DNA from 3 places in the Pseudoalteromonas sp. MEBiC 03485 genome. Region 1 is predicted to be linked to each of the others. Evidence: predicted binding sites of a transcription regulator. Region 1 holds the regulator's gene; each other region holds the start of a gene.
What was found. The regulator sigma-54, encoded in region 1, starts transcription at its own class of promoters, with help from an activator protein. The targets are predictions, from matches to a motif close to GTTGGCACGNNNNTNGNNT.
Positions count from the first base shown of each region.

Region 2: a site for sigma-54 is predicted at 1,544-1,562, ahead of EVU92_RS00055 (P-II family nitrogen regulator). Genes of this name have one in related genera too.
Region 3: a site for sigma-54 is predicted at 2,323-2,341, ahead of EVU92_RS16390 (FlgO family outer membrane protein). Genes of this name have one in related genera too.

Region 1 covers NZ_SGBT01000001.1:467,704-471,976, reverse strand. Annotated here, with positions in the region: gene rapZ (RNase adapter RapZ) at 1-681, opposite strand, end outside; gene ptsN (PTS IIA-like nitrogen regulatory protein PtsN) at 682-1,134, opposite strand; gene hpf (ribosome hibernation promoting factor) at 1,138-1,425, opposite strand; gene EVU92_RS02170 (RNA polymerase factor sigma-54) at 1,453-2,949, opposite strand; gene lptB (LPS export ABC transporter ATP-binding protein) at 3,067-3,792, opposite strand; gene lptA (lipopolysaccharide transport periplasmic protein LptA) at 3,789-4,273, opposite strand, start outside.
Region 2 covers NZ_SGBT01000001.1:10,696-14,968, reverse strand. Annotated here, with positions in the region: gene EVU92_RS00060 (diguanylate cyclase) at 197-1,426, shown strand; gene EVU92_RS00055 (P-II family nitrogen regulator) at 1,608-1,946, shown strand; gene EVU92_RS00050 (ammonium transporter) at 1,956-3,185, shown strand; gene EVU92_RS00045 (YqaE/Pmp3 family membrane protein) at 3,346-3,507, shown strand; gene mrcB (penicillin-binding protein 1B) at 3,599-4,273, shown strand, end outside.
Region 3 covers NZ_SGBT01000001.1:3,559,968-3,564,240, reverse strand. Annotated here, with positions in the region: gene galU (UTP--glucose-1-phosphate uridylyltransferase GalU) at 1-764, shown strand, start outside; gene EVU92_RS16400 (SPOR domain-containing protein) at 1,110-1,673, shown strand; gene EVU92_RS16395 (SPOR domain-containing protein) at 1,746-2,150, shown strand; gene EVU92_RS16390 (FlgO family outer membrane protein) at 2,374-2,967, shown strand; gene EVU92_RS16385 (FlgO family outer membrane protein) at 2,982-3,656, shown strand; gene EVU92_RS16380 (FlgO family outer membrane protein) at 3,660-4,273, shown strand, end outside.

The DNA of each region.
Region 1 (4,273 bases):
TTGTACAAATGTTTGAATTTGCCATGTGAACTTTTGCACTATGCTGTGGCTAGCTAAGTAATCTTTTACTGGTTGATCTAGACCCGTTAGCGGCTTTAAATCAGGTTCCCAGTGTGGGTTAGGTAAAAAACGTGCATCAAATACGTAATCAGCTTCTTTTGGAATACCGTGTTTAAAGCCGAAAGACATAAAAGTGATAATCAGTTTTTTATCCTTTTTACCCAAAATCTTTTCGCGAATTGATTCTGCTAACTGATGAACACTGAGATCTGTGGTATCAATCATAAAATCAGCACGAGTGATCAACACATCGAGTAAGACTTTTTCTTGTTTAATAGCCAGATCAAGTGGCAAAGAATCAATGGATAATGGGTGTAAACGACGAGTCTCTGAAAAGCGTTTTATCAGGGTTTGGTCATCACTGTCTAAGTAAAAAAGTGTTGGATTTGCGAAACCAGGAAGGTACTCAAGAATATCATTAAATTCTTGCTGCTCTTTTGGAAGGTTACGCACATCAATACTGACCGCTATTTTATCGTAGTTATCTGATACGCTACGCACGAGCGAAGGCAGTAAATTGACTGGAATATTATCAACGCAATAATAACCTAAGTCTTCAAGTACTCGTAAAGCGACCGATTTACCTGAGCCTGAGCGACCGCTGATAATGATTAATTCCATTTATGCCTCTGCTGATATAACCTGAAACAGTTGCTGATCGGTAGTAGCACTACGCAGCTGTTTACAAAACTCTTTATCTTTAAGTCTATCAGCAATTGTTGATAAGGTCTTTAGATGAAGCTGAGAGTCACCATCTGGTACGATGAGTGCTACGAAAATGTCAACAGGGCGATTATCAATTGCATCAAAATTGATTGGGGATTCACTCACTATGACAAACGCCTGAGGTTCATCGGCGCCACTCATTCGGCCATGTGGAATAGCAATACCTCGGCCAATACCGGTGCTACCTAGCTTCTCTCGGTTGAGTAAAGCATTTAGGATATCTTGTTGAGATAAATGAGGAAGCTGCTGGTGAGCCAGTTCGCTGATATATTCAAGAATTCTTTTTTTGCTATTAAAAAGGACCGCAGCTTTGCTGCAGTCCTGATTAGTAAGTGAACTTAGTTTCATAATTTAATGTCGAGCTAATTTCTCTTTGTGTTTAATGACTTGGCGATCAAGCTTATCGATCAACGAGTCAATGGCTGCGTACATATCTTGATGTTCTGTAGAAGCGAACAATTCGCCTCCGTTTACATGTAAAGTTGCTTCTGCTTTTTGGCTTAATTTTTCTACATCTAGAATGACATGAACATTATTAATATGGTCAAAATGCCTTTCTAGTTTCGCAAACTTGGTGTTTACATAGTCTCTTAATGAATCAGTGATTTCTACATGACGACCAGTTAAATTTAGTTGCATAAGCATTTTTCCTTCTATGTAAAACGTCTAAATCAAACTCTTACGCTGATTAGACGGAGGTATTGCTAGAGACTCACGATATTTTGCAATTGTACGTCTAGCTACTTTAATTCCTTGCTCAGCCAATATATCTGCAATTTTGCTATCACTCAATGGTTTAGCCGAGTTTTCTGCAGCGACTAACTTCTTGATTAAAGCGCGTATTGCTGTTGAAGAACACTCACCACCATTTTCAGTGCTGACATGGCTTGAGAAGAAATATTTCAACTCAAAGATACCCCTAGGGGTATGCATATATTTTTGCGTTGTTACTCGTGAAATCGTCGATTCATGCATTTCGACCATTTCAGCAACATCATTTAGCACCATCGGCTTCATTGCTTCTGGGCCATGCTCAAAGAAAGCTTGTTGTTGTTGAACGATACAGTTGGTCACTTTTAATAGTGTATCGTTACGGCTTTCTAAGCTCTTAATAAACCACTTTGCTTCTTGTAAGTGAGAGCGAATAAATTGGCTGTCGCTACTTGATTTAACAGAGCGAGACATAGCCGCATATTGGCTGTTCACTCTAATCTTTGGCATACTATCTGGGTTTAACTCAACCACCCAGCGACCTTTTACTTTTTTCACTGATACATCAGGTATGACGTACTCAGACTCTTCGCGTACTATGCTATCCGCAGGCTTAGGGTTTAAGCTGTGAATTAGCGTCATTACTTCTTTAAGCTCATTTTCTTTAAGCTTAGTCTTTTTCATCAAAGTTCGATAGTCGCGACTCGCTAATAATTCGATATGCTCAGATAAAACCATTTTAGTTTCAGCTAAATATGGCGTGTTTGCATCGAATTGGCGAAGTTGAATACACAGGCATTCCTGTAAACTACGCGCCCCAATACCGACAGGATCAAACAATTGAATTCTCTTTAGGACCGCTTCGACTTCATCAAGTTCGATTTCTTCTTCATCACTATTTTGATTAAAGCTCTCGACGATATCTTCACAGCTTACCGTTAAAATACCAGAGTCATCGATAGCCTCAACAATTGCCACAGCAATCGCTTCATCAGTCGGACTAAAGGGAGTTAGCTGTAATTGCCACATAAGGTATTCGTGAAGGGTTTCGGTCGATGCACCTTGATAAATAGATTCATCTTCTGGCATTGGCCCTGATGATGTTGATGGAGCGGCACTCATGTACTCATCCCATGTAACATCCATGGCTAAATCGTCACTTACAGTGTCTTTATTTAGAGCATCACTGCTTTCTTGTTCATATTCGCTAGGTGCTTCGTCTGCAGAAGCGCTGACTTGCACATCGTCAGATTCAGCTTTTTGCTCATTTTTGCCGATGCTTTCTTCGTTGTAATCCGCTTCTTCCACTTCAAGTAAAGGGTTACTATCTAGCGCCTCTTGAATTTCTTGTTGGAGATCCAATGTACTGAGCTGCAACAAACGTATAGCTTGTTGCAGTTGTGGAGTCATTGTAAGTTGCTGGCCCATGCGCAGCTGTAATGATTGCCTCATGTATCCCTAACAATCCTTTTTTTAAGTTATCGATAACTGTGCAAAGACAGTTAAGTTATTATCGATTTATTGTCATTGTTATAAGTCTAGCAGATGCTCTAGTCGGTGGCGTAATGGTTACAGCCTAAATTGCTCGCCTAGATAAACATCGCGTACAGTTTGGTCAGCTAATACGTGCTCAGGTGTGCCTGATGCAATTAGCTCCCCATGAGAAACAATGTAGGCTTTTTCACAAACATCAAGGGTTTCTCGAACATTATGGTCAGTAATTAGTACACCAATACCACGATTTTTTAGGTGCTCAATAATTTTCTTTATATCTAACACTGAAATTGGATCAACACCAGCAAAAGGCTCATCTAAAAGGATAAATTTAGGATTAGCGGCTAATGCGCGAGCAATTTCAACGCGGCGACGTTCACCACCAGATAGAGCCATACCTTGACTATCACGGATGTGTTGGATGCTAAATTCATCTAATAAGCTATTTAGAGTTTCTTCCCGCGTGGTTTTATTTAGATCTTTACGAGTCTCTAAAATAGCCATCAAGTTTTGGTAAACTGTTAACTTTCGAAAAATCGAAGATTCTTGCGGTAGATAACCAATACCCAACCTCGCACGGCTGTGCATTGGCAAAAGGGTAATATCGTTATCATCGATGCTAATTTTACCTTTGTCGCTCGGAACTAGGCCTACAATCATGTAAAAAGTCGTGGTTTTACCAGCACCATTTGGGCCAAGCAAGCCAACAATACTGCCTGCTTCAACTTCCAGACCGACATTTTTAACCACTTGGCGGCCTTTGTAGCTCTTAGCTAAAAGCTCTGCTTTTAATGTGCTCATGGTTGGCCTTTATTGTCTTTTTTATTTTCAACAGGTACTAAAATAGTGTGTACACGATCTGATGAGTTTTCGTCTTTTTCAGCACTGATAAGCTGCTGAGCCATATCATAGGTAATGCTTTTCGCTGTTACTTTTTGACCAGCTTGGGTAACTTCAGCTTCACCGTTTAAGGTTAAGAAGCGTTTCGCAACATCATAACGAACTTCTTCAGCACTGGCGCTCATTACGGAACCATCCGTTTGTTTTTCTTCGAAGTAAGCTGGTTTGCCTGTTGCAATAATTAGCTCTACTGTACCTTCGGTATCACCGCCGTGTGCTTCAAGACGTTCTGCTGTAATACGACGATTACCATGCACGATCTCTACGTTACCTTCAAATATGCCAACGCCATCTTTTAGTTTACCAACTTGGCGATCTGAGCTAATGCTAATTTGTGCGCCAGTTTGCTCGGCAGCGGTGCCGGAAAACGCAATCAATAAGC
Region 2 (4,273 bases), 460 kb from region 1:
CTCGATGACAAACTAATGAGACTAGTGACCAATATTAGCTGTTAAATAGTAAAATAACCGGAAATGCTGAACGATTACAAAAAAGTGCATTTTTTTAGCAAAGATATTTTGCTTAATTATTTAGCTAGATTAAAAAATAACGTATATTTAGCGTGTTTATAATCTGTGTACACGTGCTTAGAAAAGAGAAGTTGCAATGCAAAGAGTATTAGTCGTCGAAGACAGTAAAGTAGTACAGCAAGTGTTACGTCATCTCGCTGCTCACTATTTAGATGTAGCTGTTGACTTTGCGTGGTCTTTAAAAGAGGGCGTCTCTTTAATATCAGAGCACGATTACACCTTAGCCTTAGTCGATTTAACGCTACCTGATGCGATGAATGGCGAAGTAGCTAAATACACCTTATCAAAAAATATTCCAACCGTGGTCCTGACATCAAAGATTGATGAATATATTCGCCAGCAAATGTTAGAGCTTGGTGTAGTAGATTACGTGGTTAAAGATAACCGTGATTCATATCATTATGCGATAAAGCTTGTTGCGCAACTACTTAGAAATGATGGGAGTAAAGCGCTAGTAGCCGATGACTCAGTACTAAGCCGCACTTTAATGAAGCAAATGCTCGAAAAGCAATTATTTGATGTACGCGATGCCCAAGATGGTGAGCAAGCATTGCAAATGTTAAAAGACGACCCTGAGATTAAGTTGTTACTTACAGACTATGCAATGCCAACAATGGACGGTTTTGAGCTAGTTAAAGCGGTACGAAATTTCCGTGGTCGTGATGATTTAGCAATTATCGGTTTATCAGGTGCCGGTAAGCATGGTTTATCGGCGCGATTTATTAAATACGGCGCTAACGACTTTTTAACTAAGCCGTTTATGAATGAAGAATTTCATTGCCGTGTTATGCAAACCATGGAGCAGCTTGCTTTAATAGCCGATATAAAAGAAAGCGCCTACCGCGACCATTTAACTGGCTTGCATAATCGTCGCTATTTTTATCAATACGCAGAAAAATTACTTAAAAATGTTGAGCAAGAAAACGTACTGGCCTTGCTTGATATCGACTTCTTTAAAAATGTGAATGACCAGTTTGGTCATGAAGCAGGTGATCAGGCTCTAAAACAAGTGTCTTCATTTTTAAAGACTAAATTTGATGACTTCACTATCGCTAGAATTGGCGGCGAAGAATTTGCAGTGGTTCTGCACAATATGAACTTAGCTAACGCAGAATCTAAACTCAATATTTTCAGAGAGCAGTTAGCGAGTCATGCTTTTTCAATTAACGGTGAGCCTTATTCATTAACGATGAGCATCGGTATGACCCTATTCCAAAAAGTATCACTTACAGCTGCGATGCGCATTGCTGACAAAGCCTTATATCAAGCCAAACAGCAAGATCGGAACTGCTTAGTTCAGTTATAGTTGTGCTTAATGCACCAGCGCTGGCTAATTGTTAAAAAAATGCACCATTAGGGTGCATTTTTTTTGTGCAAAAACTAGTTTTTATTAATAAGTAATTGAAATTAAAGAATAAAAAATAATGGCACAAAGGTTGGATTGTATAAACCAACAGGATAACAATAAGCGTCCGAAGGGGGCCACTATGAAAATGATTAGTGCAATAATAAAGCCATTCAAACTTGATGATGTACGTGAAGCATTGGCTGATTTAGGCATTGAGGGGATGACAGTTGTTGATGTAAAAGGCTTTGGTCGTCAACGCGGTCATACTGAACTATATCGTGGAGCTGAATACCAAGTCGATTTTATTCCAAAAATCAAACTTGAAATTGCAACTCGTAGCGAAAATTGTCAACGCGTAGTTGAAACCATCACAAAAATTGCTTCAACAGGCAAAATTGGTGACGGCAAAATTTTTGTTTACGACTTAGACCAAATCGTTCGTATTCGTACGGGCGAACTAGATGAAGAAGCAATTTAAGGGGGAATTATGGAAAACACTATCGTAGAGTTGAAGTTCTCACTCGACACTTTTTACTTTTTAATGTCGGGTGTTTTAGTAATGTGGATGGCGGCTGGTTTCGCTATGCTGGAAGCAGGTTTAGTGCGTGCAAAAAATACAACAGAAATCCTAACTAAAAACGTTGCACTATTTTCTATTGCCTGCACTATGTTTTTATTAGTGGGTTACAACATCATGTATGTTGATAATGCAGAAGGCGGTTTCATTCCTTCATTTGGCGCATTAATTGGCACTCAAGCTGCTGATGCGGACCACTCTTTAGAGTCTGATTTCTTCTTCCAAGTTGTGTTCGTAGCGACGGCTATGTCAATCGTATCTGGCGCGGTGGCTGAGCGTATGAAGCTATGGGCATTCTTAGTTTTTACTGTTGTTTTAACCGGTTTTATCTACCCAATCGAAGGTTACTGGACTTGGGGCGCAGGCTTCTTATCTGAAATGGGCTTTGTTGATTTCGCTGGTTCTGCAATCGTTCATGGAGCAGGTGCTGCGGCAGCGCTAGCTGGTGTACTTTTCCTAGGTGCTCGTAAAGGTAAATACGGTAAAAACGGTGAAATCTATCCAATTCCAGGTTCTAACTTACCGTTAGCAACACTTGGCACATTAATCCTTTGGATGGGGTGGTTTGGTTTTAACGGTGGTTCACAACTACTTGTTTCTGACGCTGAAAATGCAACAGCAGTAGGTAAAATCTTCTTAAACACTAATGCAGCAGCAGCGTGTGGCGCTATTGCAGCACTATTCGTGTGTAAAGTGTTATGGGGTAAAGCTGATTTAACTATGGTTCTAAATGGTGCATTAGCAGGTCTTGTAACAATTACTGCTGAGCCAGCATCACCAACTCCATTACTTGCTTGTTTACTTGGTCTATTAGGTGGCTCACTGGTTGTGTTTAGTATTGTTGCGCTTGATAAAGCAAAAATTGATGATCCAGTGGGTGCTATCTCTGTACATGGTGTGTGTGGTTCATTAGGTATCATGCTAGTACCACTTTCAAACTCAGATGCAACCTTTGTTAATCAATTAATTGGCTTAGTATGTATCTTAGGGTTTGTGTTCATCGCATCATCAATCGTGTGGGCAATCCTGAAAAATACCATGGGTATCCGTGTTACCGAAGAAGAAGAGTTGAACGGTATGGATCAACATGACTGTGGTATTGATGCTTACCCTGAGTTTGTATCAGTTCGCAGTAACTAATCTCAGTGCGTGCAGTAGCACGTACCTAACAATATCATTGTGTGTTCAAATCAAAGCTCTACTTAGGTAGGGCTTTTTTGCATTTAAATAACTTTTTTCTAATAAGCGAAATAGTTATTTTTGAACTATGCTTTAAATTCCAAACTAATAAGGAAAAACTATGGATAACAAACTCTTACTTATAATCATTTCACTATTTTTACCGCCTGTGGCAGTATTTTTAAAAGCAGGTGCAGGCAAAGACTTAGTGATTAACATTATTTTATGCTTCATCTTTTTTATACCAGCAGTGATCCACTCGCTATGGCTGTGTACTCGCTAAACGAGTTTAAGTGACTGTTAATTTTACAGGTGTTAACATTGCGCTGTTTAAGGTGTATTCCTGTAAAATTAACTGACCAATAGCGAACTCAATGGCTGATAAAAAAACTCCTGCAAAAAAGTCGTCTAGCAAACCTAAGGCGACATCAAAGAAAAATACCACTAAGCGCTCACGCGCACCCAAAGGCCCAGCTAAAGCCAGTGTAACAAGAAAACTTTGGTCAATCTTTTGGAAGCTTTCGCTCGCATTGATTATTGCTATGGTGCTGTATCTAATTTATTTAGATGCCAAAATTACCCGTCAGTTTGAAGGCAATAAATGGCAGTTACCAGCACAAGTTTATGCCCGTGCAATGAGCTTTTATCCTGGGCAATACTTGTCTCAGCAAGAGGTTATTTGGGAATTGAACCGCTTAAATTACTCATCTGTAAATAAGCTAAGCCGTACCGGTCAGTATGTTAAATCAGCCAATAGTATTAAAGTGTATCGCCGTGAGTTTGAGTTTTATGATGGCCTAGAAGATTCACAAGTAATTGAGCTGCGCTTTTCGGGGCAAAAGTTAGCAACAATCAAAGATAAGTTTGGTCGTCGTTTAAACAGCGCGCGATTAGAGCCGGTACAAATTGCCCGAATTGGTAATGACTCAAAACAAGATCGTGAGTTTGTACCGCTTGATAAATTTCCACCGATGCTAAAAGACACTTTGCTGGTGGTTGAGGACCGTAATTTTTATCAACACCACGGCGTATCTGTGTGGTCAATTATG
Region 3 (4,273 bases), 3.1 Mb from region 1:
AAGCAATTTCTGCAGGAATTAAAGAAATTGTTTTAGTGACGCATTCAAGTAAAAACTCAATAGAAAACCACTTTGATACCAGTTTTGAGTTAGAAGCAACGCTTGAAAAGCGTGTTAAGCGTCAGTTACTTGCAGAAGTGCAATCAATCTGCCCGAAAGATGTAACGATTATTCAAGTTCGTCAGGGTGAAGCTAAAGGTCTTGGCCATGCTATCAACTGCGCAGCACCTATCATAGGTAATGAACCATTTGTAGTTATCTTACCGGATGTGATCATTGATGATGTGGCCAGCGACCTTAAAAAAGATAACTTAGCCGAAATGATCCAGCGCTTTGAAAGCACAGGTGAGAGCCAAATTATGGTGGAGCCTGTTCCGCAAAATGAAGTAGATAAATTTGGTGTAGTGGACTTAGGTGATGTAAAAATCCAGCAAGGTGAAAGTGCTGCAATTTTAAACATGGTTGAGAAGCCTCCGATTGAGCAAGCACCTTCAAATCTTGCTGTTGTTGGCCGTTATGTATTGAGCAAAAATATTTGGCCATTACTTGCAAAAACTCCTGCAGGCGCAGGCGATGAAATCCAATTAACAGATGCGATTGCTATGCTAATGGAAAAAGAAACTGTCGATGCCTACTCAATGAAAGGTAAAAGCCATGACTGCGGCAGTAAAATTGGTTATTTAAAAGCGATTGTTGAGTTTGCACTGCGTCGTGATGAATTCAAAGGTGAGCTTACAGACTTCATAAAGTCGCTGGTAAAATAAGCAATTTAGATTTCTAGTCAAAAATTACTTCATAAAAGTGCCTATATGGCACTTTTTTATTATTTACATAAACCTTACAATTGTCGATCATTACCCAATAAAGGATTTTTCTGATATACCTTTGTCTTAACGCATTGTTACTATTGAATGTAAATGAATAGTTTCGTTTATGGCTGTTTTCCAAAAATAACTAACACAAAGGTTATAGTCGAAACGTTAATTCGTTAGTGGTTACGTTTTATATCTCAAATTATCTTTTAAGTGTTGATGTACAGGTAAGTACTAACAATATGCTCTTCTTTTAATAAGAAGCTAATTTTAATGGTACTTTAAAGAATCCTGATTATGAAATGTTACTTAAAGTCTTTGCGTTACAGTTTATACCTGATGGTGTTACTAGCTGTAGCTGGCTGTAGTAATAACCCATTGCCTTCTATTCTTAAAAATAAAAATATTAATATTACTTACCTTTTTAACAAAGCGTTTAAGCAATCAGATACTTTTAGTGTACTAATTCAAACGAGCCCAGATAAAGCAGCAATAAACTATAAATCAGTTGAAAATGTTAAGCAGATTCAAGATATCGATCTCAACTCTGTCTCTGAGTCATCAAACAAAACGGAGTTTCCTGAGCACAATTACAGTTTTGCTTTACAGCTTATGTCTGTTGAATCAGAACAAAGCCTTGCCTATTCATTTAAAAAAATGGTTAAGCGTGCGCCGAATATCTTCCAAGGAAAACCGATACTTAATATCGAAGTTACTAAAGTAAATGAGCATACTTATTATCGCCTTAAGTTTGGCCGTTATAAGTACTTGAAAAATGCCAAAGCCGATTGTGAGGCTATTAAGCGGCAAGGAATTGATTGCTGGGTTGGTAACTACACTGACAACCGAATATATTTTTAGGGTTAAAGTTCATTCTAAAGGTGGCATTTTTATTGCTATGTTTTAAGCCTGTTTTTGAGAATCGACGTAATCATGCATTTTTCTATTTTTTCTAAATACCTATTGATAGCCATCAGCTTAACTGTTTTAACAGCCTGTATGATGAGCCAAGAGCATAGCCAGCCTGAGCAACCATTTACGCATTCACAAAGCGCAGCTATTGCAGCAGCCAAAGCAGTAGAACCGGGCGTGCAATTAGGTTTATATTTAACACCGACAAAAGTAAGTCACCGTGTATTAGAGCTAAAGCGAGACTACCCTGATGTTTTGCATGGCCTGGATTTTCGTTTTAAAAAGCGTGAGCACAAAGGCGTAACCGTGTATGGACTAAGAGCTGGTCCATTTACAAACTATACTCAAGCTACTGCATTTTGTGAAATAGTAAAAAAGCTAGGGCAAACTTGTGTGACAGCTCCTTTTGTTGGACAGGTACTGTAGCTACTGCTTTTGCGTCAACTAACTTTGCTATTCCTGTTTTAACAACCTCACATACTCAGTCTGAGTAGCGATTAATAACTTAAAACAGATCCATTACAAAGCGGCTTACTTTCTTTAATCACAGAGTTTCTTGCTTCACTATTATCTAGCTATATCTAGCAAATAATAATACTTAGGCATAATTATTGCTTTGTACTTACTAAGTTTAGTGAGGATGGCAATTATGCGCCTGTTATTTTATTCAGTTTTTTTAGTGTTGGTGGGTTGTAGCTTAACTGAAGAGCCACAAAGTGCGCCCCCTAGAGAAACTCCAAAATCGCCAATGGCACCATATACGGTGCATCAATACGTTGCTGATTTAAGCAGTCAGTTGAGCCGTATTCAAGGCCCTTATAAAGGTAATGCTCGTATTGCTGTTACCAGTTTTTATATGGCTGATGGCTTAGGAACTGATTTAGCAGAAGATCAGGGCAGTGGCTTAAGTCAGCAAATTCAAGAAAGTTTATTAACGCAATTTACTCAGCTTGGTTTTCATACTATCGAGTATCGGTTAGAAAATACTTTAAATTTGCAGCAATCGGCCGATAGTGTACTTAGTCGTGATGTAAATACCTTACGTCAACGTCAGAATATTGACTTTGTTATTACCGGCACACTGACGCGGCAACAACATGCCTACATAGTTAACGCCCGATTGGTAAATACCAAAGATCTGCGAATAGTGTCAGCAGCAAGCACCGAGATCCCCATTAATGTCATGTGGGGAGCTGAAAAAGTTCAGCAGCGTGATGGCCAGTTGTATCGAAGCGAATATTAAGAGGAACTCATTTAATGAAACGTTTAATTTTAACTTTATGTTTGCCTTTAGGCTTTGGTTGCTCTTCGATGTTAACAGGTGATGCAACACAGCATGATAATGAGCCTCAGTTAACTGCGCAAAGAGAAGTCGCCGCGCCGCATAGTAACGACAGTGTGTTCCAAACTAATAAGGCGGTGATGAACAACAGCACTTTTACCGCTGCACCAACGCGTAAAAATATTAATCATTATGTGCGTGGCATCATGCAAGACTTAGTTGAAAATTTGCAATATGTTAGCGATACCACGCCGGTTGCTGTTTCAAGTTTTGTGTACCTTGATGCTGATTACAACTCAACGAATTTGCTAGGTAATCAAATTGCCGAAAGTTTCATTCATGAACTGCACGCATTTGGTGTACCTGTCATTGACTTTAAAACTACTGATTATATGCGTGTCACGCCAAGTGGTGACTATGTTTTCAGTCGTGATTATTTAGAGCTAAGCCAAGATCAAAATTTTAATTATGTATTGGCAGGTACCTTGGTTAATCATCAAAGTGGTGTGCTCGTTAATGCCCGTATTGTTGGCTTAGCAAGTAAAGCGGTTGTAGGGTCAGCGCAGGGTTTTATCCCGCAATCAGTGGTTGATGCCCTTGATAGCACCAACCGTAGTGATGGTATTACACTAAAACAAGCAAGTGAGTAAGCTATGAAAGGTTTTATCTTAGCATCGTTAACGCTCGCGCTATCCGGCTGCCAATTGCTGCCAGAGCAATCAGCAGAGCCGAAAAACGCACAGGCTTCAGCAAATGGTCAGTTAGATTACGTTGCTATGCTGCAAGCAGTTGAACAAAACGACATGCAGCAGGATAACGCTAACCATCGTCTATTTGTGCCATATCAACATCATAAAACAGTTGTCAATTATGTCGAGCAAATGGCGCTTGAATTAGTTGATACTATGCAACAAGAAAGTGAGTTAGGAATTGCTATTACTTCTTTTGTCGATTTAGATGCAAGCTTAAAAACCAGCTCTCAACTTGGTAATCAACTATCGGAAACAATGCTGCACCAGCTGCAGAAATTTGGCTTTGGGGTTGTTGATTTTAAAGCGATGGATGTAATTAGTGTGACCTCACGTGGTGATTTTGTGATGTCGCGTGATATAGAAGAGTTAGCCGAGCGTCGCATTGCCAGCCATGTACTTACAGGCACGCTTATATATCGCCCAAATGGTGTAGAAGTGAATGCGCGAGTGATTAATTTAAACTCAAAACTTGTTATTGCCAGCGCACAAAAAGTGATCCCGTATTTTGTGCTAAA